2 regions of the Mesorhizobium sp. LSJC285A00 genome follow, and region 2 is predicted to be linked to the other one. Evidence: predicted binding sites of a transcription regulator. Region 2 holds the regulator's gene; the other holds the start of a gene.
The links. The regulator LexA, encoded in region 2, represses DNA repair genes until DNA is damaged. The targets are predictions, from matches to a motif close to TGTTCNNNNTGTGTTCNG.
Positions count from the first base shown of each region.

Region 1: X726_RS153585 (sel1 repeat family protein) is a predicted target of LexA. The motif match lies at 10,447-10,464, and genes of this name have one in related genera.

Region 1 is NZ_AYVK01000016.1:35,553-53,958, forward strand. It holds gene X726_RS153640 (DMT family transporter) at 1-804, shown strand, start outside; gene X726_RS153635 (helix-turn-helix transcriptional regulator) at 824-1,636, opposite strand; gene X726_RS153630 (uracil-DNA glycosylase) at 1,862-2,740, opposite strand; gene X726_RS153625 (hypothetical protein) at 3,008-3,562, opposite strand; gene X726_RS153620 (electron transfer flavoprotein-ubiquinone oxidoreductase) at 3,866-5,545, shown strand; gene X726_RS153615 (DUF922 domain-containing protein) at 5,542-6,288, shown strand; gene X726_RS153610 (endonuclease/exonuclease/phosphatase family protein) at 6,314-7,315, opposite strand; gene X726_RS153605 (AMP nucleosidase) at 7,468-8,928, opposite strand; gene X726_RS153600 (hypothetical protein) at 9,206-9,400, opposite strand; gene X726_RS1000000171115 (hypothetical protein) at 9,440-9,592, opposite strand; gene X726_RS153595 (DUF2147 domain-containing protein) at 9,819-10,160, opposite strand; gene X726_RS153585 (sel1 repeat family protein) at 10,598-10,864, shown strand; gene X726_RS153580 (ABC transporter substrate-binding protein) at 11,251-12,372, shown strand; gene X726_RS153575 (acetyl/propionyl/methylcrotonyl-CoA carboxylase subunit alpha) at 12,439-14,400, opposite strand; gene X726_RS153570 (hypothetical protein) at 14,450-14,827, opposite strand; gene X726_RS153565 (hypothetical protein) at 14,873-15,247, opposite strand; gene X726_RS153560 (O-acetyl-ADP-ribose deacetylase) at 15,368-15,898, opposite strand; gene X726_RS153555 (carboxyl transferase domain-containing protein) at 15,899-17,506, opposite strand; gene X726_RS153550 (DUF1444 family protein) at 17,558-18,340, opposite strand.
Region 2 is NZ_AYVK01000024.1:113,059-126,873, forward strand. It holds gene X726_RS149825 (ComEC/Rec2 family competence protein) at 1-2,211, shown strand, start outside; gene lexA (transcriptional repressor LexA) at 2,205-2,987, opposite strand; gene X726_RS149815 (GntR family transcriptional regulator) at 3,190-3,954, opposite strand; gene kynU (kynureninase) at 4,122-5,369, shown strand; gene kynA (tryptophan 2,3-dioxygenase) at 5,476-6,312, opposite strand; gene X726_RS149800 (AMP-binding protein) at 6,309-7,934, opposite strand; gene X726_RS149795 (alpha/beta hydrolase) at 8,101-8,931, shown strand; gene glp (gephyrin-like molybdotransferase Glp) at 8,977-10,182, opposite strand; gene moaC (cyclic pyranopterin monophosphate synthase MoaC) at 10,183-10,665, opposite strand; gene trpC (indole-3-glycerol phosphate synthase TrpC) at 10,668-11,480, opposite strand; gene trpD (anthranilate phosphoribosyltransferase) at 11,484-12,494, opposite strand; gene X726_RS149770 (peptidyl-prolyl cis-trans isomerase) at 12,526-13,815, opposite strand, start outside.

The DNA of each region.
Region 1 (18,406 bases), on a different contig from region 2:
TTCTTCGCCATCTTCCCGATCATCGTCTTCCTGGCCTTCAAGAGAAAACTCGGTACGGCGTTCGCCACCAAACGCCCGCTGAACCACATTGCGCGCGGTGTCGTCGGCGTTTGCGCCATGGGGCTCGGCTTCTTCGCGCTGACCCGGCTGCCGCTGCCGGAAGCGATCACGCTGAACTATGCCCAGCCTTTGCTGGTGGTGGTGTTCTCTTCGCTGTTCCTCGGCGAAGCTATCCGCGTCTATCGCTGGAGCGCGGTTGCGGTCGGTCTGGTCGGCGTGCTGATCATCTCGTGGCCGGAGCTGACGCTGCTCACGTCGGGCGCCGCGCTCGGCGACCAGGAGGTGCTGGGCGTCATCGCTGCTCTCTTCTCAGCGGCAATCTCCGCCAATGCCATCCTGCTCGTGCGCAATCTGGTTCAGACCGAACGGACAGCGACCATTGTGTTGTGGTTTTCGGCGACGGCGAGCGTCATGGCGCTGTTTTCGCTGCCTTTCGGCTGGCAGGCGCTGACGCTATTGCAGACCGGCCTTCTGGTCGCCGCAGGCTTCTGCGGCGGGCTGGCGCAGATCCTGATGACGGCAGCCTATCGCCACGCCGAGGCCTCGGTGGTGGCGCCGTTCGAATACACCTCGATGATCCTCGGTGTCGTCGTCGGCTATTTCGCCTTTGGCGATATCGCCACCATCAACACGCTCGTCGGCGGTGTGATCGTCGTTGCCGCCGGCATGTTCATCATCTGGCGCGAGCGCCAACTCGGCCTGGAACGCACCCGAACGCGCAAGGCAGCGCCACCACAGGGGTGAGGAGGTCCGCGGGGTTGGCTCAGTTAGCTTCCGCACGTTCCTTCGCCAGCCGCACCAGCACCGCTCGCGTCTGCTCGTCGGCCGGGAAGAAAGACTCGATCGCCAGTTCCGACAGCGTCACGTCAAGCGGCGTGCCGAAGACGGTGATGGTGCTGATGAAGGACAGCACCTGGTCGCCATGCGCCAGCCGCAGCGGATGGACGATGCCGTTGGGCTCGACCGGCACCGGCCGCGCACCCTTGAGCCCGGACGGATAGGTTCGCAATTCGCGCTCCAGCTCGACCAGGACGGGATCGCCGGCGGCATCGTTCTGGTGTTTCAGCCGCTCCAGCAGATGCGCCCGCCATTCCGCGAGATTGACGATGCGCGGTGCGATGCCGTTCGGGTGCAGGCTGAGGCGCAGCACATTGACCGGCGGCTGGAGCAGCGACGGCTCGGCAACATCGGCCAGAAACGGGCCGATGGCGGCATTGGCGGAAATCAGGTTCCAGTGCCGGTCGACGGCGAGCGCGGGGAACGGCTCATGCCCTTTGAGCACGCTCTCGACCGCGGCAAGCGCCGGCGCCAGCGTCGCATCTGTGAGTGGCCGCTCGCTGAAGCTCGGGGCAAAGCCGGCAGCCAGCAACAGCTGATTACGCTGCCGCAGCGGAATCTCAAGCTGCTCGGCCAGATGCAGCACCATCTCGCGCGAGGGCGCGGCGCGGCCGCTTTCGACGAAGGAGAGATGACGCTGGGAAATCTCAGCCTCCATTGCGAGATCAAGCTGGCTCATGCGCCGGCGCGTGCGCCATTCGCGGATCAGGCTGCCGGCGGAGGTTTGGGCTGTTGTCATGGGAGGATGAGTAGGCCGGGGCGGGCGGTATTTCAATTACCTCTGAGGTCATTGGCGCGGTTCTCCCTTCTCCCCCTGTGGGAGAAGGTGGCCGAGCGAAGCTCGGTCGGATGAGGGGTGTTCCAGGGAACGCCAACGTCTCACTCCGCTGGAACACCCCTCATCCGTCTCGGCGCTGCGCGCCGATCCACCTTCCCCCACAAGGGTGGAAGGAAGAGGCGCGCCTCACCCCACCTCTCGCAACTTCGCTTTCACCTCGAGAAAATCCCGCCACGCCAGTTTCTTGTGCGCCGGCGTCCGCAAGAGATAGGCCGGGTGCAACGTCGGCATGGCCGGAATGGCAGTGCCCGACACCGTCGTGTGCACCTGCCAATTGCCGCGCAGGCGCAGGATGCCCTCGGTAGTGTTGAGCAGGGTTTTGGCCGAAGGGCCGCCGAGATTGACCAGCACCTTCGGATTGACCAGCTCTATCTGCCGCTCGATGAAGGGACGGCAGATTTCGGTCTCGTGCGGCGTCGGCGTGCGGTTGCCGGGTGGCCGCCAGGGAATGACGTTGGCGATATAGACCGAAGTCCGGTCAAGCCCGATCGCCGCCAGCATGCGGTCGAGCAGCCGGCCCGAGCGGCCGACGAAGGGCAGGCCCTCAATATCCTCGTCGCGGCCGGGCGCCTCGCCGACCAACATCACCGAACCTTCCGGATTGCCGTCGGCAAAGACCAGGTTCTTGGCGGTGAATTTGAGGTTGCAGCCATCGAACGACGCCATGTGCTGGCGCAGTTCGTCGAGCGTCGAGGCACTTGCCGCCATTTGCCGGGCCAGGGCCGCCTGTGCCTCGTCGGGCACCGTCGCCATGGCCGGAACGGAACGCGCCGGCGCGTCCGGCACCCGGCTTGCGTCCAGCCCGGGGCTGGCGGCGGCTTGTTCCGGAAACTTGTTTTCGCGAGGCGGCGCGGCAGGCGCCGTTGTGCGCTCGGGGCGCTTCGGTGCTGCCCCGGCAAACCGGTTCACCGGCGCGTCCTCCAACGCTTCGTCGACGCCGGCAGAGGCGTAGAAGGCGAGCAACTCGGCCAGGTCGGATCGGTTGTTGGGGGAGGCGGCAGTCATGCCGGGCACATTCGTCCGCCGAGAGACGATTTGCAAGGTTGGGCGGTTAGTAATCTCCCCCCTCGAGGGGGAGATGTCGCCGAAGGCGACAGAGGGGGTCGGCACGACCGGACGCGGCCTGTCGGCGACAGAGGAGGTTGGCGCTCGACGCGCAGCGACCCCCTCTGGCCTGCCGGCCATCTCCCCCTCAAGGAGGGAGATTACGCGCTCGTCGGCTTTCGCCAATCACGAAGGGCATTTCGTGGCGATTTTCACGGCGTCTGCCGCTTACCCCGTCGGTATCCGCGGATCCTGCACCAGATAGAACGTCCAGCGCGGCGTGTAGTCGGTGATCAGAAACTCGAAGCGTCCCCTCTTCAGCGGGTCGATCTGTCCACTCTTGAACAAGAGCCGGTCATAGGGTTCGAAATCGCGGTCGAAATCGGCGTACGCGCTCGACAGGATGTTGTCGGGCGTCTTGTTGCGCTGGTCGAAGGACAGGCCGTCGCCGAACACGCTCGGCTGGTTGAGTATCTCCTGCAGCTCGAACTGGAACTCGACCCAGGCCTGGCCGCTGTTGTTGAGCACCTCGATACGCATGTACAGGATGCCGTTGGCGAATTCGCCGTTGGTGCTGAACGGCTGGATCGGTTTGGTGGTGCGGATGGTGAGCGTCACCGGCGTCGACGAATTCAGCTCCTCGGAGATGACCAACGGATCTTCCTTGGTGCCGGTGCCCGAGGCGCCGGTGATGTGGAAACCGCCAAGCTCGTCGGAAAAGGAATAGGCGCCGGTCGCCCACACCTTCACCGGCTCGGCCTGAGCGCGAACCGGCGTAAGCATTGAAAGGGCGAGAAGGATCGCTCGGCAGGTCCGGCCGGGCGGAAGGGGGAAGCGCGTCAATGAATAGCCGGACGGCGTGCGCATGGAAATAAGTATGGCCGATAAGAGAGCCGTCGAACAATTAAAATATGGGACGCTGAGCGCGGCCGCGCGCAAAACGCTTGCGGCAGAGTTGTCATCCGCGACTTTTTGTCGAAATCGGCATTGTCACGTCAGCGCCGGTTTCCTGTCGCGGATTGATGCGCTATGCAGCGCAGGAGCCAGCAAAATGCCCGGAAACGGTCGGCCAGTGCGGAGGGGTTGATGAGCGAGATCGAACGCGAGAGCATGGAATTCGACGTGGTCATCGTCGGGGCCGGCCCGGCGGGCCTTGCCGCAGCGATCCGTCTCAAGCAGGTCAATCCCGAGCTTTCCGTCGTGGTGTTGGAAAAGGGCGGCGAGGTTGGTGCCCACATTCTGTCAGGCGCCGTCGTCGATCCCATAGGCATCGACCGCCTGTTGCCGGGCTGGCGCGAGGAAGATGGCCACCCCTTCAAGACGCCGGTTACGGCCGACGATTTCCTGGTGCTCGGCCCCGCCGGCTCGTTCCGTCTGCCCAATATCCTGATGCCGCCGCTGATGAGCAATCACGGCAACTACATCGTCTCGCTCGGCAATGTCTGCCGCTGGCTGGCAACCAAGGCTGAAGCGCTAGGCGTCGAAATCTATCCGGGCTTTGCTGCCGTCAGCCTCGTCTACAACGATGCCGGCGCCGTCACGGGCGTCGTCACCGGCGACATGGGCGTCGAAAAAGACGGCACACATGGCCCGGGCTTTGCGCCGGGCATGGCGCTGATGGGCAAATACGTGCTGATCGGCGAGGGCGCGCGCGGTTCGCTGTCCAAGCAGCTGATCGCAAAATACAAACTGTCCGACGGCCGTGAGCCCGGCAAATACGGCATCGGCCTCAAGGAGCTGTGGCAGGTCAAGCCCGAGAACCACCGGCCGGGCCTGGTGCAGCACTCCTTCGGCTGGCCGCTCGACCTGAAGACAGGCGGCGGCTCCTTCCTCTACCACCTCGAGGATAACCAGGTCGCGGTCGGCTTCGTCCTGCATCTCAACTACAAGAACCCCTGGCTGTCGCCCTTCGAGGAATTCCAACGCTTCAAGACGCATCCGGCGATATCGCGCACCTTCGAGGGCGCCAAGCGCATCGGCTACGGCGCGCGCGCCATTACCGAAGGCGGCTGGCAGTCGGTGCCGAAACTCTCCTTCCCCGGCGGCGTGCTGATGGGGTGTGCGGCGGGCTTCGTCAACGTGCCGCGCATCAAGGGTTCGCACAATGCGGTGCTGTCCGGCATGCTGGCGGCCGAGCATGTCGCGCAAGCGATCGGCTCCGGCCGCGCCAATGACGAACTGTCGTCTTATGAGGACGCTTGGCGCGCGACCGATATCGGCAAGGATTTGAAGAAGGTCCGCAACGTCAAGCCGCTCTGGTCGCGCTTCGGCACCATTATCGGCGTCGGCCTCGGTGGTCTCGACATGTGGCTGAACACGCTGTTCGGCTTCTCGCCCTTCGGCACGCTGAAACATGGCAAGGCCGATTATGCCACGCTTGAGCCCGCGGCCAAGCACAAGAAGATCGCCTATCCCAAAGCGGACGGCGTGCTGACCTTCGACCGCCTGTCCTCGGTGTTCCTGTCCAACACCAATCACGAGGAAAACGAGCCGGTGCATCTCATCGTCGGCGACGTGGAGTTGCAGAAGCGTTCCGAGCATGATGTCTTTGCCGGGCCTTCGACCCGCTATTGCCCGGCCGGTGTTTACGAATGGGTCGACAAGGACGGCAACGCCGCCGCCGATCCGTCTGACAAGGATGTGCGCTTCGTCATCAACGCGCAGAACTGCGTGCACTGCAAGACCTGCGACATCAAGGATCCCAACCAGAACATCAACTGGGTGCCGCCACAAGGCGGCGAAGGCCCGGTCTATCAGGGCATGTGAGCCTCACCGACCGGGGCCGTCTCAACCAGCAAAAATGGCGGCGATGGCCGGGTTTACCAAGGCATGTAAGGCGCTCGGCGCCAAAGATTGTTGAAACCGTCGTCTGCTTGTGGTCTCATTGCCGCGTCCATGGGGAAAATGGCATGCGCGTGGTGGTCTTGTTTTGCGTCGCCGTCGTAAGCGCGGCCTGCGGCGTCGTCGGGACGGCGTCGGCGGGGGTGAAAACCGTCGTCAAGACGCGAACCTATGACATCACCGGCACGACAGGTGCCGGTCTGGTTATCGCCATGAACCGCAGGGGCCCCAAGCACGGTTTCATGACCCACGCCATCGCGCAGACAAGCTACACCGCCGACTGGAGCCTGGACGTGGGTCAGGTCAACGGCGTCTGCCGCCTGCGCCAGGCCAATGGAACGCTCAACATCGCCTACACCTACCCGCGCGTCGCCTCGGCCGTCACGCCGGCGCTGCGCAAACGCTGGAACCGGTTTTTCACAGGCGTTCTCGCTCATGAAGGAACCCATGGCCGTATCGCCGGGCAGATGATGCAGGCTGCCGAGCGGTCGGTTCGCGGCCTGAAATTTGCCAACGATCCGCAATGCAACAAAACGCGCGTCGAAGCCACGCGGCGCTTGCAAGCCACTTCCAAGCTCTATGAGGCAAAACAGATCGCGTTCGACGCGCGCGAGCACAGTGAAGGCGGCCATGTCGAGCGCATCATCGAGGCCTTGGTAGGCTTGTGAAACCGTAAGCCCCGTGGCGTACGATCTAGCCGCCCATGCTGGGCTGGATCAGCGACACAGTCGCGGTAGAATCCTCGTCGACCGGCTTGGTCTCGTCGCGCATCAATGAAAATTCCACCATCACCGGCAGATGGTCGGAGCCGGTCTCTTCCATCTGCGTCGACGACAGGATGGTCACCCCGCCCTTCGAAAACACCTGGTCGATCGGCAGGCCCGCATAGCGCCGCAGGAAATCGGGCAGGGTCCGGTGGATCCAGGTCGGTCCGGCCGACGGCATCACGGTCAGTCCGCCGAGCGAGGCAACGCGCCGTACCGCGGCGCTCCACGGCACGGCGTTGCAGTCGCCGGCCATGATCGCCGTCTCGCCGAGCGAGGTGAGCGTCTCGGTCAACTCGCCGATCTGCCAGTATTGTTCCTTCGGCCACGGCCAGCTCAAATGGATCGCCGCGACATCGACCGGAGTGCCGCCGAAATCGACGGTGGCGGCCGCCATCGCGCCGCGCGGTTCGCAATGCGGCTCGGTGCCGGCCGCAAAGGGTCGCCGGGACAAAAGCGCCACGCCCCACACGCCCTCGGGATGGGCGCACAGGATGCGATAGGGATAGGCGTTCTCGATATAGCCGAGTTCGGTCGCCCACATGGCCGATACTTCGTCGAGCGTGATCACGTCCGGGTTGGTCCTGGCGATCAGCGAAAGAACCTTCTTGGGTGTCGGATTGTTGAAACGCAGGTTCATCTGCAGCAGCCGGTAGACCGGTTCGTTGCCGGGCGCGGCGTCATTGGCGGCCTGCACCGGCCACAGGCGCGGCAAGGTGCTCAACGTGCTGGCGAAGGCGGCCACGGCCAGCAGCAGGCCCACGCCCGCCTGCAGGCGAAACGAGGTGGCGAGCAGCGGCAGCGCAATCAGCCCCATCAGCACGGCAAAATGGATGCGGAAATGGGCGAAGGAATCGAAGGCCGGATGCAGTGCGCCAAAGAACCCGGCTACAAGCGCGGCCGAGAGGCCGAGCATTGCCAGGAACGCCATTGAAGCCATCATCTTTCGCACGCGTGCCATCAGACCGGGTTTTGCCCATAGACCGGGTAATACATTGCCGAGGTATCAGGCCTTTATCGGCTGAAATGCGGCCCAATCAAGATGACGAAACGCCTCGCGGCAAACATTTACGGCAAGCCGGTCTACTGAAAGGCCGTCTCCGAAAAGCTTCTCAGCTTGCGCGAATGCAACCGTTCCATCGGCATTTCCGCCAGCTTCTCCATCGCCTTGATGCCGATGGTCAGATGCTGCGCCACTTGCCGCTTGTAGAATTCGGTCGCCATGCCGGGCAGCTTCAACTCGCCATGCAGCGGCTTGTCGGAGACGCAAAGCAGCGTGCCGTAGGGCACGCGGAAGCGGAAGCCATTGGCGGCGATCGTGGCCGATTCCATATCGAGCGCGATGGCGCGCGACTGCGACAGCCGCTGCACCGGTCCGCGCTGGTCGCGCAGTTCCCAGTTGCGGTTGTCGATGGTGGCGACGGTGCCGGTGCGCATGATGCGCTTGAGATCGTAGCCGGAAAGTCCGGTGACTTCGGCGACCGCCTCCTGCAGCGCCACCTGGATCTCGGCCAGCGGCGGTATCGGCACCCACACCGGCAGGTCATCGTCCAGCACATGGTCTTCCCGGACATAGGCATGCGCCAGCACATAGTCGCCCAGCGCCTGAGTGTTGCGCAGGCCGGCGCAATGGCCGAGCATCAGCCATGCATGTGGCCGCAGCACCGCGACATGGTCGGTGATCGTCTTGGCGTTGGACGGGCCGACGCCGATGTTGACCATGGTGATGCCGCCATGGTTCGGCTTCTTCAGATGATAGGCTGGCATCTGAGGCAGGCGCGGCGCCGCCACGCCTTCGCTGGGCGCGTTTTGCCCTGCCTTGGTGATGACATTGCCCGGTTCGACGAATTCGGTATAGCCGTGGCCGCCTTCAGCCATCTGGGCCCGCGCTCGGGCGACGAACTCGTCGATGTAGAACTGGTAGTTGGTGAACAGCACGAAGTTCTGGAAATGCTGCGGGCTGGTCGCCGTGTAGTGCGTCATGCGGTGCAGCGAATAGTCGATGCGCTGCGCCGTGAACGGCGCCAGCGGCCTTGGTTCGCCGAACGCGACCTCGAAGGTACCGTTGGCGATCTGGTCGTCGGTGCCGTCGAGATCCGGCACGTCGAACAGGTCGCGGATCGGCCGTTTGATGCGGTCGGCGGCGGCGCCATCGACATGGGTTCCTTCAAGGAACGCGAAATGCAGCGGGATCGGCGTGGTCGATTCCGAAACCGTTACCGGCACGCCGTGATTGCGCATGATCAGGCGAAGCTGCTCTACGAGATAGCGTTCGAACAGCACCGGCTGGGTGATGGTGGTCGAGAAATGCCCGGGGGTCGGCATGTGGCCGTAGGCCTGGCGCGAGTCGATCTGGGTGAACGAATTGGTGGTGACGCCGATCTCCGGGTAGAAGGCGCGGTAGCGCTTGCTTTCGTCGCCGCCGGCGGCAAGCGTGGCAAAGGAGTCGCGCAGAAACTTGGTGTTGCGGTCGTAGAGCACCTGCAAGGCGGCCACGGCCTTTTTGGCGTCGTCGAAGCTCTGCTTGCCGAAAGGCTCCGGCATGACGACCGATTCGATAGCTTGTGGGTAGATTCGCTTTTCCATGGCTCAATATAGAGACTTGAGGCCGCACTTGGGAGGGGAGGGTGGCCGCCAAGTGGTCGATTTATTCGTCCACGCCCAAGGTGTGCTGAGATTCAGGTAAGGCTGAGCCGGAGTCGAGGACGGGCGCGAAGCGACCAAACTGGTTGGCTTCGAGAACCGGAGCGGAGCGTACTCGAAGCATGTGAGCACCAAGGCCGCCACTTGCAGGCCGGCATCACCTTAATACCGGCACACCTTACCCGCGCTGCAGACTGACCAGCAAGACAAAGCCGACGCCATGCTTCTTCGTCGCCGGCGCGTCGATCGTCGTGTCGGCATTGGCCCGCATCATTGGCATGGCCAGGACCGGCGCCGACAGCACGACCAGGACGAGCGCCGCCCGCGGCAGGAGCCGAAGGGTCTGGAGGGCGTTGATGGCGATGCGGTTCATGGCTTTTGCTTTTCTGTTTGGATCTATGTCTTTGTCGTCTCAGGGGCGAAAATGGTTCATGCAATCGAATTGGCAGGAACTGGCTGCATCCCAGGAACGGGCCGGACGGCCGGATTCGGCCACGAGGATGGCGAAGAGCATCCCGAACAGGCTCATCAACAGGCAGACGATGGTGAAGCGGCGAGCGAGCATTTGCGGAGTGTCTCCTTGAACACGCCATCAAAATGCCCTGATGCGACTGAACCGGCGCTGATGCCGACGTTCATCTGCGGTTCAAAGTGATTGACGATGTTTTAGGGAGAGCATCGGTTCGGGTTTGCGCCGCCGCAAACGGCACGGTCGTCGCTATGGCGCGGACCGTCCTGCAAAAGAAAACGGGGCCTGTGAAGGCCCCGTTGGTCAACTCAAAGCAGCAAGATCAGAGCTTGTGCCAGGTCTGGCTCTTGCAGATCAGCCCGCCGAGCACGCAGCCGCTCATCTTGAGCGAGGTGCCCGACAGTGTTGCCTTGCCCGAATAGGTCTTGTCGTTTGCCGGATCGGTGATGTTGCCGGCATATTTGTTGCCCCCGGCCGCCTTGAGCGAACCGATGGTCTTCCCGGCATATTTGCCGGTCTTCAGGGTGATGGAGAATGAACCGCTGCCGCCGATAACTGCTGTGTCGCCGGCTTGTGTCTTCCAATTGCCTTCGATCGGATCGGCCCAGGCCGCACCAGCCATCATCACGGTGGCCGCCAGGGCCAAGCTCACTTTGCGAAACATATCTGTCCTCCCTGGTTTAGATGGGGCAGCCGCCTCTCTGCCCCTTACGCAAACGTAAGCTAATCCAGCTCCCGGCAAAACAAAAGCGTGCCGCGACGGAAGGTTTCGCAATTTTCATGCGGGGTCGGGAGAGTGCAGCCCGTGGAAATGAAACGATCGAGGCGTTGGCTTTGGTTCGCGTGGTTAGCAGAGTGTTGATCGGCGCCTTGCAAATTTTCGTCAAATCGGTCGAGAAACGGCGGGATTGCTGACTTTGTATCCTTAACGAATTTCCGCGTTTACCTCTTGTTTTAGCTTTGTTTTCTCCAAATTAAGCACGCCATTTAACGACGGATTCAAGGCTCGGCCTCATTCTCGGAAGCATCGAAAGAGCGGCTCCCCAGGGAACACCGGGGGACAGAAGAGGCCCGCTCTCGGGAGCCAGACAGGGGACTAAAATGGCACGTTTTGAAATGCTTGAAGCCGGCTTCGGCGCCATGGGGGCAACTGCCCAGGCCGACATTCTTTTCGAACTGGGCATGATGTATGCGACCGGCCGCGATTGCGAGACCGATGTCGTTGCCGCCCACAAATGGTTCAACATCGCCGCCATCAAGGGCTCGGTCCGCGCCGCGGAACTGCGCTCGGAACTGTCGGCCGCAATGTCCAAGGTCGAGATCGCCAAGGCGCTGCGCGAAGCCCGCGAATGGATGACGATGCACTGAGATCGCGAGCAGATTATCGCAGGCAGATTATCGAAAACAGGGAAGCCCCGGGATCAAGACCGCAAAGACGGTCGGAACCGGTGAAACGACAAGGCCGCGACAAGACGGCCGACCATGAAAGAACAAGAACGCGGCAGGCCGGCACGGTCCAGTCGTGCACAATGGGGACGGCGGGCAGGTTTTCGTGGCGCGGGGGCGCATGGGCACTGCTACGAGCAAAAAGCCACGACCGGCCGGAACAGGCTGGCGTGGCTTTCTGCGTTGATGAGGCCCAATCGAGCGGCGCCGATGCGCCTAGACAGGCCCAATGAAGGATGAAATTGTCCCGCCTTCGGAAAGAAGCGCGGCCAGAGCGGCTGCGCGAGTGTGGGAGGAGTTCTATCACCATGAAAAAAATGGGTATTTTGAGCGCGGCCGTATTTGGCCTGATGATGAGCGCGCCGGTTGCCTTTGCCGATGACATCACCATTTCGGTGGTCGGCCCGATGACCGGACAGCTCGCCACGATCGGCGACCAGTTCAAGCAGGGCGCAACGGCAGCCGCCGACGCGATCAACGCCGCCGGCGGTGTCAACGGCTCGATGATCAAGCTCGACATCGAGGACGACCAGTGCGATCCCAAGCAGGCGGTTTCGGTGGCCAACCGGATCGTTGCCAACAGCGTCAAGTTTATTGACGGCCATGCCTGTTCAGGTTCGAGCATCCCGGCTTCCGCCGTCTACGCTGAGGCCGGCGCGCTGATGATGAGCCCGGCCTCTTCAAATCCCGAGCTGACCGATGCCGCCGCCAAGGCCGGCTGGCCGACGATCATGCGTCTCTATACGCGTGACGACGCGCAGGGCGCCTTCATTGGCCCGTGGATCGCCAAGAAATATGCCGGCAAGAATGTCGTTATCCTGCATGACAAGAGCGCCTACGGTCAGGGCGTTGCCGATGCCGTGAAGGCGACGATGAATGCCGGTGGCCTCAAGGAGATCGACTATGAAGGCATCAATGCCGGCGAGAAGGATTATTCGGCTCTCGTCACCAAGCTGAAGGACCTCAAGGCCGACGTTGTCTATTTCGGCGGCTATCACCCGGAAGCCGGGCTTATCCTGCGTCAGTCGGCCGAGCAGAGCGTCAAGTTCCAGCTGATCATGCCGGATTCGATCGCCTCGCCAGAATTCTGGCAGGTCGCCGGCCCCGCCGGTGAAGGCACCCTGTTCGTCTTCCCGTCGGACCCGCAGGCCAAGCCGGAAGCCAAGGAGGCCATCGCCAAGATCAAGGCGGGCGGCTTCGTGCCGGAAGGCTTTACGCTGTTCTCCTACGCCGTCGTTCAGGCGTTTGCAGAGGGCGTCAAGCGCGCCGGAACGGACGATCCGGTCAAGGTAGCCGAAGCGCTGAAGAACGGCACGCCGTTCAGCACCGTGGTCGGCGACGTGACCTTCGACGAGAAGGGCGATCTGAAGAACGCCAGCTACGACATCAACCAGTGGCACGACGGCAAATACGCACCGATCGCGCAGTAATCGTCCGCGTACTCATGGCAATGGCCGGGCTTGTCCCGGCCATTTTTCATTCAAGCCTCCAGCCGGCTATGAAGCCTCTTCAACGAAGCGCACCAGCACCGTTCCGTCGGTGACCTGCGCGCCCTCGGTGGCGATTTCCGCGATCACGCCGTCATGGCTGGCCGCGATCGTGTGCTCCATCTTCATCGCTTCCAGGATCAGTAGCGGCTGGCCCTTGATCACCCTTTCGCCCTTTGCCGCGCGCACCAGCTTGACCACGCCTGGCATCGGCGCGCGCAGGCTGCCGGAAGCGGCGGCCGCCTCGTCGGTGCGCGCCAGCGGATCCGGGACGAGGAAACTGTAGCCGACCGCGCCTTCGAATACGGTGACGTGGCCTGGCCAGCGGGCAAGGCGAGGGGCGGCGCGAAGATCATGCGAATTGACGCTGTCATAGGGCGCGTCCAGCGCCACCTCGAAGCGCCCGTCCGGCCGCACTGAAACACGCGCCAGTATATCGTCCTCGCCATGGCGCAGGCGCGTGCGGCGCGCAATGCTGTGGAAATGCGTATAGCCGGCAAGCGACGACCACGGATCGTTCGACGGCGGCAAGGCACCGGCGCCCGCTGCGGCAAGGGCCGCCGCGGCAACGATCTCGCTGCGCGGCGGGGCGACCGCGGTCAGCGCTTCCTGATGCCTGCCGATCAGGCCGGTATCGACATCACCGGCCGAAAAATCGGCGTCCGCGGCAAGTGCCGCGAGAAACGCGGTGTTGACGGTCGAGCCGGCAATCTCGGTCTGCGACAACGCAGTCCCGAGCGCATCGAGCGCCGCCTGCCTGTCCTTGGCGTGGACGACCAGCTTGGCGATCATCGGATCGTAGAAGGGCGAGATCGCATCGCCGGCCCGCACGCCGGTCTCGATGCGCATGCTGGCGCCTTCGGGCGCGTTGTCGGGAAACGCCAGGTGATGCAGCGTGCCGGTCGCCGGCAGAAACCCTTTCGCCGCGTCCTCGGCATAGATGCGCGCCTCGAAGGCGTGGCCGGAAAGCGTGATTTCGCTCTGCGTCTTCGGCAGCTTTTCGCCGGCGGCTACCCGCAACTGCCATTCGACGAGGTCGGTGCCGGTGACCATTTCGGTGACGGGATGCTCGACCTGCAGGCGGGTGTTCATTTCCATGAACCAGAAACGGTCGGCCTTCAGCCCTTGCGAGGCATCCACGATGAATTCGATGGTGCCGGCGCCCGAATAGCTGATCGCCTTGACGGCCTTGACCGCCGCTTCCGTCATCGCCTTGCGCAGCGCCGGCGTCATGCCGGGCGCCGGCGCTTCCTCGATCACCTTCTGGTGGCGGCGCTGCGCCGAGCAGTCGCGCTCATAGAGATGCACGGCATTGCCAAAATTGTCGCCGAACACCTGGACCTCGATGTGGCGCGGCTTGTCGACATATTTTTCGACCAGCACGCGGTCGTCGCCGAACGCGGCCTTGGCCTCGCGCCGCGCGCCTGACAGCGCTTCCGAAAAATCTTCGGGATGTTCGACGCGGCGCATGCCCTTGCCGCCGCCGCCTGCGCGCGCCTTGATCAGCACGGGATAGCCGATCTCACGCGCCTTGGACGCCAGCAGCACGATCTCCTGCGCCTCGCCATGATAGCCCGGCACCACCGGCACGCCGGCCTTTTCCATCAGCCGCTTGGCCGCATCCTTCAGCCCCATGGCGCGGATCGAGGCGGCCGACGGGCCGATGAATGTGAGCCCCGCCGCCACCATCTGGTCGACGAAATCGGGGTTTTCCGAGAGGAAGCCGTAGCCGGGGTGGATTGCTTCGGCGCCGGTCGCCAGCGCCGCCGCAACAATCCTGTCGCCGCGCAGATAGCTTTCGCCGACCGGCGAGGAACCGATATGCACTGCCTCGTCGGCCATTTCGACATGCAGGGCCTTGGCATCGGCGTCGGAATAGACGGCGACGGTGCGCACACCGAGCCTGCGTGCGGTGCGGATCACACGGCAGGCGATCTCGCCGCGATTGGCGATCAGGATCTTGGCGAACATGGAGCCTCCCGGGTTTGTCTCGGGCGGCGCCGGTCTGGCAGGAATGAGCCTATTTCGAAGCCGCGATTTTGCAGCCGCCGCTCGCGATCTGAACCTTCCACTTTTTCAGGCCAACCTGACAGCTTCGCAACGCCAACTCTTCCGCGGCCTTCTGAGATGGCGCGTTCAGCCGCGCACCGCAGATGATGTAAAGATCGTCGACGCGCGAGTAGAATGTGGTCGCGTAGGCCGAGTGGCCACTCGCCGCGACATAGGCGTTGTACGACTTCGTGCAGGGCTCCTTTGGATTCAGTGACAACGGAGGCCAGAATCGGGTGTCTCCCTTGCTGCCCGCCAGCGATCCAGCCGCCCCGATACCGGGTGCCGTAAATACGAGCAGGCCGGCAAGCATCGATACAGTAATTCGTTTGATGCGTGTCGATTTCATCTTGCGCCGCCCATTTGAAAAATGCCCAAGCCGATGCTTGTCGGCCTACTTCGATGCCGCAACTTCGCAGCCCGCCCCTGTAATGACCTTGTAATGGCTGCGGGCGGACTCGCAGGATTTCATCGCCCGTTCTTCGGCAGCCTTCTGTGACGGTGCATTCAAGCCCGAGCCGCAGATGATGTACAACGAACGGATCCGGGCATAGGGCGTGGTCGCATAGGCCGAATGGCCGCCGGCGGCCACATAGGCGTTGTAAGCCATGGTGCACTGGTCTTTCGGGCTTTTCGGCAAATACGGATAGAAATGGATGTCGCCTTTGCTTCCCGCCAGCGATGCCGCGGCGCCAACGCCGGGTACCGCAAATATAAGCAAGACTGCAAGTACCGACGCAGTCGTTTTTCCCGAATATTTCGGCCTCATCTTTACCCCATCCCCGTTGCCCAATGCGGAATGAACAATAGCGTCTATTCTCCAGTGCCGCCAGCCTGCTCACCGAAAATTTATTTTGCGTAGGTGGATGAACCATCTTATCCATGCAGACTAGCATCCTTCAATGGCAGCAACGGCTTGTCGGTATAGTTGAGCTGTTGGCTCGTCGAAGCAGCAGAAAATAACTGTTTCGGGCGTTGAGTTCTGTCCGACGAAGGTACCTGCGATGCCAACGGCAATCTGCGTCGCCTCATTTTTCGGATAACGGTAGATGCCGGTGGAGATCGCCGGAAATGCCACGGTCCGGCAATCCCTGGCGGCGGCGATTTCGAGCGACCTGATATAGCAGGAGGCGAGCAGCCCGGCTTCGCCTTTTCCGCCGCCTTGCCAGACAGGTCCGACCGTGTGGATGATGTAACGTGCCGGCAGGTGATAGCCCTTGGTAAGCTTTGCTTCGCCGACCTTGCAGCCGTTCAGCATCCGGCATTCGAATTCGAGCTCCGGGCCTGCGGCGCGGTGAATGGCGCCGTCGACGCCGCCGCCGCCCAGCAGCGAGGAATTGGCGGCGTTGACGATGGCATCGACCGCAAGCCTGGTGATGTCGCCGGTGTGGACATGTATCCGTTCGCCGAACTTGCTCATCTACATCCTGAACACGCCGAACTTCGTTTCTTCGATGTCGGCGTTGAGCGCGGCCGAAAGGCTGAGCGCGAGCACTTCGCGCGTTTTCCCCGGATCGATGATGCCGTCGTCCCACAGCCGCGCCGAGGAGTAGAGCGGGTGGCCCTCATGCTCGTATTTCATCAGGATCGGCTTCTTGAATTTCGCTTCCTCGTCCGCGCTCCACTCACCGCCCTTGCGCTCGATGCCCTCGCGCTTGACCACCGCCAGCACGGTCGCCGCCTGTTCGCCGCCCATCACCGAAATGCGCGCGTTCGGCCACATCCACAGGAAGCGCGGCGAGTAGGCGCGGCCGCACATGCCGTAATTGCCGGCGCCGAACGACCCGCCGATGATCATCGTCACCTTCGGCACCTTGGCGGTGGCAACCGCCATCACCAGCTTGGCGCCGTCCTTGGCGATGCCGCCGGCCTCGTACTTTCGCCCGACCATGAAGCCGGTGATGTTCTGCAGGAAGATCAGCGGGATCTTGCGCTGGCAGCACAGTTCGATGAAATGCGCGCCCTTCACAGCACTTTCGGAAAACAGCACGCCATTGTTGGCGATGATGCCGACCGGCATGCCCTGAAGATGGGCAAAGCCGGTGACCAGCGTGGTGCCGTAATTCTGCTTGAACTCGTCGAACTCGGAGCCGTCGACGACGCGCGCGATCACCTCGCGCACATCATAGGGCTGGCGCAGATCCGTCGGCACGATGCCGTAGAGTTCCTGCGCGTCATGAAGCGGCGGCATGGGTTTCTGTAAGGTCAAGCTTACAGTCTTGCGCCGGTTGAGGTTTTTGACGATGCGCCGGCAGATGGCCAGCGCATGTTCGTCGTCCAGCGCATAGTGGTCGGCGACACCGGACAGCCTGGTGTGCACGTCGGCGCCGCCAAGCTCCTCGGCGCTGACATCTTCGCCCGTAGCCGCCTTCACCAGCGGCGGGCCGCCGAGAAAAATGGTCGCCTGGTTGCGCACCATGATCGTCTCGTCCGACATTGCCGGCACATAGGCGCCGCCCGCAGTACATGAGCCCATGACGCAGGCGATCTGCGGAATGCCGGCCGCCGACATGTTGGCCTGGTTGTAGAAGATGCGGCCGAAATGCTCGCGGTCGGGAAACACCTCGTCCTGGTTGGGCAGGTTGGCGCCGCCGCTGTCGACCAGATAGACGCAAGGCAGATTGTTTTGCAGCGCGATCTCCTGCGCCCGCAAATGCTTCTTCACCGTCAGCGGATAATAGGTGCCGCCCTTCACCGTGGCGTCGTTGACCACGACCATCACCTCGGTGCCTTCGACACGGCCGACGCCGGCGATGAGGCCGGCCGAGGAAATCTCCTCGCCATACATGGACCATGCCGCGAACTGGCCGATCTCGAGGAAAGGCGAGCCGGTGTCGAGCAACTGCGCCAGCCGCTCGCGCGGCAACAGCTTGCCGCGCGAAACATGACGCTCGCGCGCCTCCTCCGAGCCACCGCGCTCGACGCTTGCCGCCTTGTCCGCAATGTCGGCAACCAGCGCCCGCATGCGCTCGGCATTGGCGAGGTAGGTTTCGGAGGAGGGCGAGATCTGGGTTTGGAGTACGGCCATATCGATCTCTACACCTGCGCTAGGAGTTTGCCGTTGCGGCGTTCGAAAATTTTATCGGATAGCAGATTGAAGCCCATCCTCGAACGTGACGTCGATCATCTGTCTGGCCGCGCTTTGGGCCTTCGGATTGCTCGCATCGAAGATGAACAATTGATCCCGGCGCGGCAGCGCAAATAAAACATCGCCGGGAAACTGTGCTTTGATCGACAGCCAGAACTCGTCGAGCAGCACAAGGCTCGTGGAGAGCATCGTATTGCCGTCGACGTAATAGAGATAAAATGTGCCAATCTGGCCGTCGGAGACAATTTTCGGCAGCCATTTCTTCACATTGCCTAGTGCGACATCGCGCAAATCCGAAAGCGCCCGGCCGGGGAAGTCCTTCGGAGCAACAGGTGAGACTGAATCGGGAAGGTCGGCCATGTATACGACCGCAATTTCACCAACCAGCGGTTCGCACAATAAATCCAGACCCATCGATCTGAGGTGCTCGACATACTGCTGGGTCCGTATCACCGCGATCAGACTTTCTTCACTCGCCCTAGGTCGTATTTCGGCGAGGCCTCGGACTAGCCTGCGTATGGCCGCATCGGCGTCTTCGTCGGGGTATGAGTTCAAGTGCCCGAACACGTTTGTGACGTCTGCCGTCACTTCTGCGCCATCGAGTTTTGCACCGATTTTTGCAGGATCCGATGGGTCTGCGACAGCGCTATCGACACCTGGCTGCCGTTTGAGTTCGGCAATTACGAGCTCTCTGAATTCCGCCATATTAGAAAAGCGACGCTTCTGAGCCTTCGCGCGCCCGAGAAAGCCAGCGATTGTGGAAAACAAAGCCATCGCAAATATCCCCCGCCTTGTGACTGGATGTCCCGATGACGTAACCATCTATCGCCCTACTTGTCT
Region 2 (13,815 bases):
GCCGTGGCTGCCGACACGGAGCTCGACCGGGGCGTCGCCTTCCTGCTGGTCCCGGTTTTCCTGGCAGCCGGCGTCATCGTCTACTTCTCGCTGGCCGGCGAGCCGGGCTTTGCGCAGCCAATCGCCATTGTGGTGCTGGCGACATGTTGCGCTGTCGCCACGCGATCGCGGCCGAGGACGCATCTGTTCTGCATGGCCGCGATGCTGTGCGCGCTCGGCGTCGTCGCCGCCAAGGTCGAGACCTGGCGCGCCGGAACGCAGATGCTCGGCTCCGAGATTCAGACACGGCTGACCGGCCGCGTCGTCAGTCTCGAACAGATGGAAAGCGGCCGCATCAGGCTGACGCTCGACGTGGTTTCGACCGCTTACCCCGAGCTGCGCTACGCCCCGGAGCGGGTCAGGCTCTCGGCGCGGACCGTTCCCGCCGATATGACCGCCGGCTCCCTGATCACCGGCTATGCCAGGCTGTTGCCGCCGACCGGTCCGGTGCGGCCGGAGAGCTACGATTTCTCCTTCGACAGCTATTTCACCGGTATCGGCGGCAGCGGCTTCTTTCTCGGCAATCCGAAAACCATTGCTACGCAGGGACCGCCGCCGCTGACCGCACGGCTCTCCTCGGCAATCGAGAACGCGCGCGAAAACATTGCCGACCATATCAGGGGCAAGATCGGCGGCGCCGAAGGCGAGATTGCCGCGGCGCTGATTGTCGGCGTGCGCGCCGGCATCCCGGACGAGGTCAACGAAGCGATGCGGCGCACCGGCATCTACCACATCATCTCCATCTCCGGCCTGCACATGGCGCTGGTTGCCGGCACCATCATGGCGTTGCTGCGTGGCGCCTTTGCGCTGTTTCCCGTTTTCTCTTCGCGCCGGCCGGTGAAGAAATATGCGGCCGCGGCAGCGCTTGTCTCGATCGCCGCCTATCTCGTTATTTCAGGCGTCGTGGTTGCCGCCGAGCGCAGCTTCATCATGCTGGCGGTCATGCTTGTCGCCGTGCTGTTTGATCGCGCCGCACTCACCATGCGCAATCTGGCGATCTCCGCCATTGCCGTCATCCTGGTGTCGCCGCACGAGGTGGTCGGTCCCAGCTTCCAGATGTCGTTTGCCGCCACCGCCGCCCTTGTCGGCGCCTATGCCGGCTGGGCCGATTACCGCGCCGACAAGGTGAGAACGCCGCCGGCAAAGCGCTCCTTCGTCGGCTTCCTGTCGCGAAAATTCGCGCTGGCCATGGGCGGCCTCGCAATGACCTCGATCATCGCCGGCAGTGCAACCTTGCTGTTCGCCATCTGGCATTTTCAGCGTGTGTCGCCGCTCAGCCTGATCGCCAATCTGGCCGTGATGCCGATTGTTTCGTTGATCGTCATGCCCTTTGCCGTGCTCAGCGCACTGGCGATGCCGTTCGGCGCCGACGGGCCGTTCCTCTATGTGATGGGCAAGGGTCTGATGGCGATGATCGCTATATCGGCCTGGATTTCCGAGCGCTCGCCGGTCGACGCCGTCGGGCTGATCTCCATCCGCTCGGTGCTGTTAGTGGCGGTCGCCCTCGTCATCGCCACCATGGCCACCACCTGGCTCAGGTTGGCGGCCGTGCCTTTCGCGCTGGCCGGCCTGTTGACGGTGCCGCAGGTGCTTACGCCAGACGTGCTCATATCCGAGGATGCGCATCTGGTGGCCATGCCGATCGGTGGCGGCGAACTCGCCCTCAACCGCGAACGCTCCAACGAATTCACCACGGACAATTGGAAACGGGCGCTGCGGGCCGAAACCATTATCCCACCTGAGATTTTCGAGGCAACAGATACGCGGTTCGATCTCGATCCGCTCGATCTGCCGCCCGGCTCGCCCTTCTATTGCACCGGCGATCTCTGTATCGCCCGGCACCCTTCCGGAGCCATTGTAGCGCTTGCGAAAGACCGCAAGACGGCGCGGCCGGCCTGTGCCTTCGCGAGCCTGATCGTCATCGATGACGCCACCGCCTACAATCCGTGCCGCGACCCGCTGGTGCTGGTCGTGACGAAGAAACAGCTGGCCCGCGACGGCAGCGCCGCCGTCTTCTTCGATCCGCAATCGGCAGCTGCAGCGCCAACCATCCGCTTCGCCGTCGACAAGCCGTATCGCCCCTGGCACGAGCAACGCCGCTTCTCCCGCGAAGCGCGCGGCCTGCCGCCTTACAACCAGCGTGAAAAGTACAAACCCAAGCCGGCTCAGTAGCGCCGGATCAATCCGACAAGCTTGCCCTGCACCTTCACCCTGTCCGGTCCAAAAATGCGGGTCTCGTAGGCCGGGTTGGCGGCTTCCAGGGCGATCGAGGCGCCCTTGCGGCGGAAGCGTTTCAGGGTCGCTTCCTCATCGTCGACCAACGCCACCACGATCTCGCCGGGGCTGGCTGTGTCGGCATTGCGGATGATGACCGTGTCGCCATCGAAAATGCCGGCCTCGATCATCGAATCGCCCTTGACCTCGAGCGCGTAGTGTTCGCCGCCCATGATCATATCGGGCGGCACCGAGATCGAATGGGTCTGATGCTGGATGGCGTCGATCGGCACGCCGGCGGCGATGCGTCCCATAACCGGGATTGAAATCGCGGAAACGGCATCGTCATTGCCGGCCGACATCGAACGCGACGGCGAGCCCGGCTTGATCTGGCGGCCGAGACCGCCTTGGCCCAACGCGCCTTGTCCTTGGCCGCCTTGCCCTTGGCCGGTTTGACCAAGACTGCCCTGAATGATGCTCGGCGAAAACTTCCTCGCCGCATTGAGGCCTGGTGCGATCGAGTCGGGCAGCCGCAGCACTTCCAGCGCGCGCGCCCGGTTCGGCAGCCGGCGAATGAAACCGCGCTCCTCAAGCGCCGTGATCAGGCGGTGGATGCCGGACTTGGAGGCGAGGTCGAGCGCTTCCTTCATCTCGTCGAAGGACGGCGGGATTCCGCTCTCCTTCAGGCGTTCATGGATGAACATCAGAAGCTCATGTTGTTTGCGCGTCAGCATCGCGGCCCCCAAGGGTTCTGAAACCAGAATCAGAAAAAACAAACCCAGAACAAACACTATCTGTTCCAGTTGTGTTCCGCAACCTTTTAAAGTTTAATGAATGTGTTGACGTTTTGTTCAGCGTAACGTTCGGCGCTGCGAGCGCCGCCTGCGCCCATTGCCGGCAACGGGTGAAACGAAGCCAAAGTGCCCTGCGCGTCGGCTACGACCGCCGCTTCCTTTTCGGACGGGGCTGCGCAGCATCCGCGCCGGGTTCGCTCTGGGCATAGACCTGCAGCGTGTAGCCGATGTGAGCGGTCATCAGAGTTTTCGCACGTTCGACGTCGCGATCGAGGGCCGCTTCCATCAGGGCGGTATGGTGTTCGATCGCCACGGCGTCGCGCAGGGCCGCCACGGCCTTCCGGTGTCCATCCGTGCGACCGGCGGCGGCGCGCAGCGTCGGGACCAGACCCAGAAAGCGGTGATGGCGATGCAATTGGTCGGAAATCGTCGCATTGAAGCGCAGCAGCCAGCTGGATGTCGCGGCACTGAGCAGCGCCGCATGGAAGGCATCGTGTTTTTCGTACCACGCGTCGACCGCATCATCCGATGGATCGTCGAGAACAGACCCGCACCGTGAGAGACGATAGTGGGCGGCAACGACTGCGTCTTCCCACTCACGGTCGCCCTTCTCGATCGATTCCACCAGCAGGGGCAGTTCGACCACCAGCCGCGCACGCGCCAAATCCTCGAGCTCCGCCCGAGAGGCGGGAGCGACCGCAAACCCGCGGTTGCTGATGGCGGTCACAAGCCGTTCCGCCTCCAGCCGCGACAGCGCCTCGCGCAACGGCGTCCAGCCGATGCCGTAGGTGTTGCGCAGCGTGCTCAGCTTCAACGGCGCGGCAGGCGCCAGCCGGGTCGCAAGAATATCGCGCCTGAGCAGGCGATAGGCCACTTCCGTCTTCGAGGTCTGCTCGTCATCCAGCATCGTGATCCATCAGACATAAACGCTCGGCGGATCATTATATATCAAAGCCTTTCAATGGGTGAATTATATATAATGTTTGACAGTTCAAGGGCGATCACTCAAGATCGCCGGCATGTTTGGGCGGCAGGCTCCGCCGCGCGCGTTTGTCCATGGAGGGGCGCCGGATCATGAGCACGACACCCGATCTCGCTACAATCGAAGCAATGGATGCCGCCGATCCGCTGCGCTCCATGCGTGAACGCTTTGTCTTGCCGCAAGGCGTAATTTATCTCGACGGCAATTCGCTGGGTGCCGCGTCACCAGCCGTCTTCAGCGAATTGCAACAGGCCGCCACGCAGGAATGGGCGCAGGACCTCATTCGCGCCTGGAACACGGCTGGCTGGTTCAACATGCCGGTGGAACTGGGAGATCAGCTCGGACGACTGATCGGCGCGGCTGACGGGCAGACGGTGGTCTGCGACACAACCTCGATCAACATCTACAAGCTGCTGCACGCCGCGCTCGGCATGCGGCCGAATCGGTCGGTCATCGTTGCCGAGGGCGACAGTTTCCCGACCGACCTCTACATGGCCGAAGGCGTCGCCTCGACCCGGCCGGGAACGCGGCTGCGGCTGGAGGGCGTCGACGCGGCCGCAATCGAGGACCTGATCGACGACAGCGTTGCCGTCATCCTGGTCAACCACGTCAACTACAAATCCGGCCAGTTGCGCGACATGGCGGCGCTGACGCGCAAGGCACATGACGCCGGCGCGCTGATCATCTGGGATCTCTGCCACACCGCCGGCGCCTTGCCGGTCGAACTCGACCGTGCCAATGCCGATTTCGCTGTCGGCTGCACCTACAAATACCTCAATGGCGGCCCGGGCTCGCCGGCCTTCATCTACGCGGCCGAGCGCCACCATGGTGATATCAGCCAGCCGCTCAGCGGCTGGTGGGGCCATGCGCGGCCCTTTGCCTTCGAGCAGGGCTTTGCCATCGGCAGCGGCATCCGCCGCTTCCTATGCGGAACGCAGCCGGTGCTGTCGATGCGGGCGCTCAAGGGCGCGCTCGATATCTGGAACGACGTCGACATGGCGGCGGTGCGCAGAAAAAGCATCGCGCTGACCGACCTGTTTATCCAGCTCGTCGAAGCCAGATGCGGCGCCTACCGGCTTGAACTGGAAAGTCCTCGCGACGGCAGCCAGCGCGGCAGCCAGGTGTCGTTCCTCCACCCGCATGGCTATCAGGTGATGCGGGCGCTGATCGAGCGCGGCGTGATCGGCGATTTTCGGGCGCCGTCGACCATCCGTTTCGGCTTCACGCCGCTCTATGTCGGTTATGGCGATGTCTGGCAGGCGGTCGAAGCGCTGGAGGATATTTTGCGCACCGGCGCCTGGCAGGACGCCCGCTTCGCGGTGAAGACCGCGGTCACCTGAGGAACTAGAGCAATTTCAGGAAAAGTGTGAAGCGGTTTTCCGTCCGCAATTGCGTCAAATCAAAGAGCTAGAGCATTTCGCCGTTTACGTTAAACGGTGAAATGCTCTAGAGCCGGGTGCGGACCGTCCAGAGCTCCGGAAACAGCACGACCTCCAGCATCTTCTTCAGATAGGAGGCGCCTGAGGTGCCGCCGGTGCCGCGCTTCAAGCCGATGATGCGCTCGACCGTGGTGACGTGGTTGAAGCGCCAGCGGCGGAAATAATCCTCGAAGTCGACCAGCTTCTCGGCCAGTTCGTAGAGCATCCAGTAGCGCTGCGGGTCGCGGTAGACGGTTTGCCAGGCAGCCAGCACTTCTTCGTTCTCGACGCGCGTCTCGCGCCAGTCCGTGCGACTGGCGTCGGCGCCGATGTCGAAGCCATTGCGCGCCAAAAGCAGAAGCGCCTCATCATAGAGCGACGGCGTGGCCAGGATGGCTTCCAGCCTGTCCGTAAGGTCGGGCCGGTGCTTGTGCGGCCCGAGCATGGCAAGGTTGCGGTTGCCGGCCATGAACTCGATAGCGCGGTACTGCCACGACTGGAAGCCCGAGGATTGGCCGAGCGCGTCGCGAAACTCGGTGTATTCGCTTGGCGTCATCGTGCGCAGCACGTCCCAGGCATTGTTGAGCTGCTCGAAGATGCGCGCGACGCGAGACAGCATCTTGAAGCTCGGTTCGAGGCGGTCGGCGCGGATAGAGCGGATCGCGGCGCCGATCTCGTGCAAAGCGAGCTTCATCCACAATTCCGATGTCTGATGCTGGATGATGAACAGCATCTCGTCATGGGCCGAAGACAGCGGCGCCTGCGCATCGAGCACCTTGTCCAGCTGCAGATAGTCGCTGTAGGACATCCGCTCCTTGAACGACATCTGCGCGCCATCGGACGCCGGATCGTGCGGCTTAATCAATTGCTCTTCTCCGCGCGCAACCGGAAGCGCTGGATCTTGCCGGTCTGGGTTTTGGGCAAGGCGTCGATGAACTTCACCGAACGCGGATATTTGTAGGGCGCGATCGTTGCCTTGACGTGGTCCTGCAGGCGTTTGACGGTCAATGCGTCCGGCGAAACACCTTGCACAAGCACGATATGCGCCTCGACGATCTGGCCGCGTTCACCGTCCTCGGCGCCGGTCACCGCGCATTCGGCGACGTCGGGATGCGAGAGCAGCGCCGCTTCGACCTCGGGGCCGGCGATGTTGTAGCCGGCGCTGACGATCATGTCGTCGGAACGCGCGGCGAAGTGGAAGAAGCCATCCTCGTCCTGCGTGAACGTATCGCCGGTGAGATTCCAGCCATCGCGGACATAGTCCTTTTGCCTGGCATCGGCCATGTAGCGGCAGCCGGTCGGGCCGCGCACCGCCAGCCGGCCAGTAGAGCCGCGCGGCAGCTCCCGCATCTCGTCATCGACGATGCGTGCCTGATAGCCGCCGACGGGTTTGCCGGTGGAGGCCGGCTTCATGTCGTCGAAGCGGTTGGAGATGAAGATATGCAGCATCTCGGTGGCGCCGATCCCATCGAGGATCGGCTTGCCGGTCTTCTCAGTCCATTCCTCGAAGACAGGCGCCGGCAGCGTCTCGCCCGCCGAAACCGCGACGCGCAGCGAGGACAGGTCAGCGCCTTGATCCATGGCCTTGAGCATGGCCCGATAGGCGGTTGGAGCGGTGAAGGAAATGGTCGCTTTGTAGGTCTCGATGATGTGGATCATGTTGGGTGGCGTCGCCTGTTCCAGCAGCGTCGCCGCGGCGCCGAAACGCAGCGGGAAGATGGCGAGCCCGCCAAGACCGAAGGTAAAGGCAAGGGGCGGGGAGCCGACGAAGATGTCGTCGGGCGTCACCTCCAGGATTTCGCGGGCATAGGCGTCGGCGACGATCAGCAGGTCGCGGTGGAAATGCATCGTCGCCTTCGGCACGCCGGTGGTGCCGGAGGTGAAGCCGAGCAGGGCGACATCGTCGCGGCCGGTGTTGACGGCAGTGAAGGTGACCGGCTTGTCGAGGGCGGCGCGGTCGAGTTCCGCGTCATGGTTGGCCGTGCCGTCGAAGCCAATGACCTGCTTGAGATACGCACTGCCCTTGGCGCAGGCGGTCATCTCGTCCATCAGCCTTGTATCGCAAAGCGCAACCGTGATTTCCGCCTTGTCGACGATCTTGGCGAGTTCGCCGGCGCGCAGCATCGGCATGGTGTTGACGACCACCGCGCCAACCTTGGTGGCGGCCAGCCAACAGGCGACCATGGCCGGGTTGTTGGCCGAGCGGATCAGCACCCGGTTGCCCGGCTTGACGCCATAATTCTCGACCAGGGCATGGGCGAGCCTGTTGGTCCAGTCGGACAGTTCCTTGTAGGTGCGGCGGCGGCCATTGCCGATCAGCGCGGTGTGGTCGCCGAACCCTTTTTCGACCAGCCTGTCGGTCAATTCGACGCCGGCATTTATGTGGTCGGGATAGTCGAAGCCGTCGAGCAAAAACTCCGGCCATTGCTCCGGCGGCGGCAGGTTGTCGCGCGTGAATGTGTCGATATGCGCTGATGGCCCAAGCATTTTCGGCTGCCCCTGTCTGCCTCGCGCCCATGGCTGAACAAGGCGCAGGATCGCACCAGTCGAAATTTGTTTCAAGCCTAAAATGTTTTTAGGTCGCAGCATTGACGCCGCCCTGTTCGGCGGCCATTCCTGTCGACTGAACTGAAGCCATCCGGGAGGGATGCAGATGCTCCAACATCGTGTTGCCGATTGGGACAATGCCTACGCCAACGGCGACAACATTGCCGGCAGCAATCGCTGGCCGGCCGCGTGGGACACACCGGCACAGGCTTTTCGCGACACAATGTCGGCGTCCGGTCGGGCCAAGCTCGACATCGCCTATGGCGACAGCCCGCGCAACAGGCTCGATCTGTTCCTTCCCGATGTCATGCCCAAAGGGCTCGTCGTCTTCATCCATGGCGGTTACTGGAAGGCGTTCGACAACAAGCCATGGTCGCATCTGGCCAACGGCGCGGTTGCCAATGGCTTTGCCGTGGCAATGCCGACTTACACGCTTTGTCCCGACATACGCATTTCCGGCATCGTTAGGGAAATCGCGGCGGCGATCGGCAAGGCGGCGACGATGGTCGGCGGGCCGGTGATCCTGACCGGGCATTCCGCCGGCGGCCATCTCGCCTCCAGGATGGTGACGACAACGACACCCCTGGCCGCCGATGTGGCGGGCCGCGTGCGCAATGTCGTCTCGATCTCCGGCGTCCATGACCTGCGGCCAATCATGCGGACGGGGATGAACGCGACACTGGCCATCGATGAAGCGGAAGCACTGGCCGAAAGCCCGGTTCTGCTGCGCCCCATGCAGGGCGCGCGCATCACCTGCTGGGCCGGCGGCGGCGAGCGGGCGGAGTTCCTGCGCCAGAATGCGCTGCTTGCCAACATCTGGATCGGCCTCGGCGCCACGACCAGCACAGTGGTCGAGCCGGACCGGCATCATTTCAGCATCGTCGACGGGCTTGCCGATCCGACACATCCGCTGACGCGGACATTGCTGGCGGAGTAACAACCAGTCTTATCTCTTGGAATTAACGGCTTGGATCCGCGACCTTCAGCGCAACATCAGAACGCTGCAAGCAGCGCCTGCTTCTGCCGCCGGAGCGAAGGGCTCGCGCACGATCAGGCCGTTGGCGTCGGCCAGCATTCTCAGCATCGAGGAATCCTGGATGCCGAATGGTGTCGCCACCAATGCGCCGGCTTCTTCCCGGACCACGGCGCGCACATAGTCTTGCCTTAGATCATTGGCCGGCATCGCGGCGCCAAGCTGAGCCTGGCGGATGTCCTGCCGGTGGGGACGGCCGCCGAGCTGCGCCAATAGCGGCTTCAGGAACAATTGCGAGCAGACCAGGCTCGCCACCGGATTGCCGGGCAGGCCGATGCACCTGATATCGCCCAGCCGCCCGAACATCAGCGGCTTGCCCGGGCGCATGGCGAGCTTCCAGAAGTCGAGGTTCATGCCTTCGCCGGTCAGCACGTCATGAACGAGATCATGGTCGCCGACCGAGGCGCCGCCGAGCGTGACGATGACGTCGGCTTTCGCATCGACCGCCTTTTTCACCAGCGCCGCGATCGCTTCCTTGCGATCGGCCGCTATACCGAGATCGAGCGCGCGAGCGCCGACCGACTGCGCCACAGCAGCGACGCCATAGGCGTTGGACGAGATGATCTGGGCGGGGCCAGGTTCGCTGCCCGGTGGCAGCAATTCGTCGCCGGTGGCGATGATGGCGACCAGCGGCCGTTGCACCACGTTCAACCGGGGATGATTGGCCGACGCCGCCAGCGACAATGCAGCCGGATCGAGCACGCGGCCTTTCTCCAGCAGCACGTCGCCTTGGGCAAAATCCAGTCCAAGGCGGCGGATGTTGCGGTTCTTCGCCGTCGGTTCGGTGACCTCGATCCGGCCACCGCCGAGATCGCGAACATTTTCCTGGATGACGATCGTGTCTGCGCCTTCAGGCAGCGGCGCGCCGGTGAAGACGCGCACGGCCTCGGATTTACCCACTGTGCCGTCAAAGCCTCGCCCTGCGGGCGCCATTCCGATCACCGAAAGCCGCGCCGGGGCCGACGCCACATCCTGCGCCCGTGCGGCATAGCCGTCCATGGCAGATGCATTGAAAGGCGGCTGGGTACGCAGCGCCACGACCGGCTCCGCCAGCACCCGGCCGGCCGCATCCGCCAGCGCGACCCTTTCACCGGGCAACGCCACAGCGCCGTCGAGTAGGCGTTGAAGCGCCTCGGCGACCGGAACCAGCGCCATTTACGAACCCGCCTTGTAGTCGCCGGACTTGCCGCCGGTCTTTTCCACCAGCTGTATACCGGAAATCACCATGGCGCGGTCGACCGCCTTGGCCATGTCGTAAATGGTCAGGCACGCGACAGATGCCGCGGTCAGCGCCTCCATCTCGACCCCGGTCTTGCCGGTGACGCGGGCGAGCGCGGTGACCCTAAGGCCGGGCAGCGTGGTGTCCGGTTCGATGTCGACCGACACCTTGGTCAAAAGCAGCGGATGGCAGAGCGGAATCAGCTCATGCGTCTTCTTGGCCGCCATGATGCCGGCAATGCGCGCGGTACCCAGCACATCGCCCTTCTTGGCGTCGCCGTCGAGGATCATCTTCAGGGTTTCGGCCCGCATCGAGACAAAGCCCTCGGCGACCGCCGTGCGCGTCGTCTCCGCCTTCTCGCCGACATCGACCATGTTGGCCTCGCCCTTGGCGCCGAGATGGGTGAGGGCGGCTGCCATCCTCAGATGGCCTCTGCTTTCGCCTTGCCTGTCAAAAGCAGCCGCGTTGCCGCAGCGACATCCTCTTGCCGCATCAGGCTCTCGCCGACGAGGAAGGTGCTGATGCCGGTCTTTTGCATCCTGAAGCAATCGTCGTGGGTGAAAATTCCGCTCTCGCTGACCAGCAATCGGCCGCCCGGCACCATCGATGCCAGCCGTTCCGAGGTCTCGAGGCTGGTCTCGAATGTTCTGAGATTGCGGTTGTTGATGCCGATCAGCTGCGACGAGAGTTTTACCGCGCGCTGCGTCTCGGCCTCGTCATGCACCTCGATCAGCGCGTCCATGCCGAGTTCGAACGCGGTCGCTTCCAATTCGCTCGCCAAGGCATCATCGACGCTGGCCATGATGATCAGGATGGCATCGGCGCCCCATGCGCGAGCCTCGTAGACCTGGTAAGGGTCGAACAGGAAATCCTTGCGCAGCGCGGGCAGGGACACTGCCTTCCGTGCACTGATGAGAAATTCCGGCGCGCCCTGGAAGGATGGCGCATCGGTCAGCACCGAAAGACAGGCGGCACCGCCTTTCTCATAGGCCTGCGCCAGTGCGGGCGGGTCGAAATCGGCGCGGATCAAGCCTTTGGATGGGCTTGCCTTTTTGATCTCGGCGATCAGGCCGAAGCTGCCCGATCTGCGCTTCGCCTCAAGCGCCCTCAGAAAGCCACGCGGTGCGTCGGCATCCTTGGCTCGCGCCTTGATCTCGGCCAACGGTATACGCGCCTTCGCCGCCGCGATCTCGTCGCGCTTGTAGGCCTCGATCTTGCGCAGAATGTCAGCCACGGCTCATCCGTTCGAAATCTCGACCAGCCTGTCGAGCACGCCCAGCGCCCGGCCGCTGTCAATGGCCTGTGTGGCCGCGGCCATGCCGTCGGCAAGCGTCGTCGCCTTGCCGGCCACCACCATGCCGGCGCCGGCGTTCATCAGCACCGTATCGCGATAGGCCCCGGCAGCACCTCTCAGCATGTCGCGCAACGCCTTGGCGTTGTAGGGGGCATCGCCGCCGCGCAGCTCGTCCTTGCTGTGGCGCTGCAGGCCGACCGCTTCCGGGGTTAGCGTGAAATGACGGATCTCGCCACCGGCCAGTTCCGCAACCACAGTCTCGCCGGTGGTAGTGATCTCGTCATAGCCGTCGCCATGGACGACCCAGGCATGCTCGGTGCCCAGCGCCCTCAATGTCTCGGCCACCGGCACGATCCATTCCGGCAGGAACACGCCGACCATCTGCCTGCTGACGCCGGCCGGATTGGACAGCGGTCCGAGCAGGTTGAAGATGGTGCGCGTGCCGAGCTCGACGCGGGTCGGGCCGACATGCTTCATCGCCGGGTGGTGCGCCGGCGCGAACATGAAGCCGACGCCGGCCTCCTGGATGCAACGGCCGATCACCTCTGGCGGGATATCGATCTTGACGCCGAGCGCGACCAGCACGTCGGCAGCGCCCGTCAGCGACGACAGGCCGCGATTGCCGTGCTTGGCGACCGGCACGCCGCAGCCTGCAATGACGAAGGCCGAGGCGGTCGAGATGTTGACCGAATGCGAATTGTCGCCGCCCGTGCCGACAATGTCGATGGCGCCCTCAGGAGCTTCGACGCGCAGCATCTTGGCACGCATGGTGGCGACGGCGCCGGAAATCTCGCTCACGGTCTCCCCGCGCACGCGCAACGCCATCAGGAAGCCGCCGATCTGGCCCGGCGTCGCGTCGCCAGACATGATGATGTCGAAAGCTTCGCGCGCTTCCTCGAAGGTAAGCCCGGTTCCCGTGGCGACCTTGGCGATATGGGTCTTCAGGGCGCTCATTGGGCCAAGACGCTCATTGGGCTAAGGCCATTCATTGGGCGAGGGCTTGGGCAACGGCGGCCTGGTCGACGCTGACGGCGTACTGCGTCTGCAACTGCGCCACCAGCTGGTCGAGCAGATCGTCGGACATGCCTTGCGTGAAGGATTTTTGCGCATCGTCGGGTACCGAGCTGGCGTCGGCTCCGGCCGGCTCGAACACTTCGGCGACCTTGAACAGGATCTGGCCGTCGCCGGTGGGCGAGGGGATCAGCCCGGTGCCGCCTTCGCCGACGCCGAACATCGCAGCAGCACCCTCCTTGCCGAAATCGACATCGTCGGCCTCGCGCTTCACGCCGCGCTTGGTCTGCTTTTCAAGCTTCAGTTCGCCGGCGATGACGTCGAGTGTGGTGCCAGCCTTGAGGCGCTTGTCGAGTTCGTCTGCTTTCGCGGTCAGCCGCTTGGTCGTTTCCTCTGTCGTCCAGTCCGCCACCACGCGCTGGCGGACTTCGTCCAGCGTGCGGTCGCGAGCCGGCGTGATCGATGTCAGTTCATAGAACACGAAGCCGTTGTTAGGCGTGGTCAGGGCTTGATTCTCGGTGTTGGGCTCGGCCTCGAACACCGCCTTGATGAGGTCCGGCGATGCCGGCAGGTCCTTGATGATGGTGCCGTCCGGCTTGAGGCCGGTGCGGTCTATGGCCTCGACGGTAACGTCCTTGAGCTTCAGTTTGGCGGCGGCTTCGGCCAGCGTGCTGCCGGCGGCGCGGGTGTCTTCGTAATTGTCGTGCACGTCGAGCAGGATGCGGCTTGCTTCGCCAAGCGCCAGATCCTTGCGGATCTGGTCTGACACTTCCGCCAGCGGCTTCACCGTCTCCGGTTTGATCTCGGTAACGCGCAAAAGCACCGGACCGAACGCGCCCTGGACGACCGGGCTGACTTCGTTGACGGCAAGCGCGAATGCGGCATCGGCGACCGCCTTGTCGGTGATCTTGTCCTTGGAGAGCGTGCCGAGCAGCGTGTCGGCCGGGGTCTTGCCCTGCGCGGTGACGATCTTGTCGAAAGTGGCGCCCGTCTTCAGCGAATCGGATGCCGCCTTGGCGGCGTCCGCGGAAGGAAACACCAGCTGTTCGATGGTGCGCATTTCCGGCGTGGTGTAGCGGCCCTTGTTCTTGTTGTAGTCGTCGCTGACCTGCTGGTCGGTCACGGCGCTGACATCCATGATGTCTTCGGGCTCGAGCCGGACATAGGAGAATTTGCGGTATTCTGGCGCCGCGTAGGTTTTCTTGTTGGACTCGAAATAAGCCTGAAGCACGCTGTCGGAGGGGGCCTCGATCGGTTCGACCAA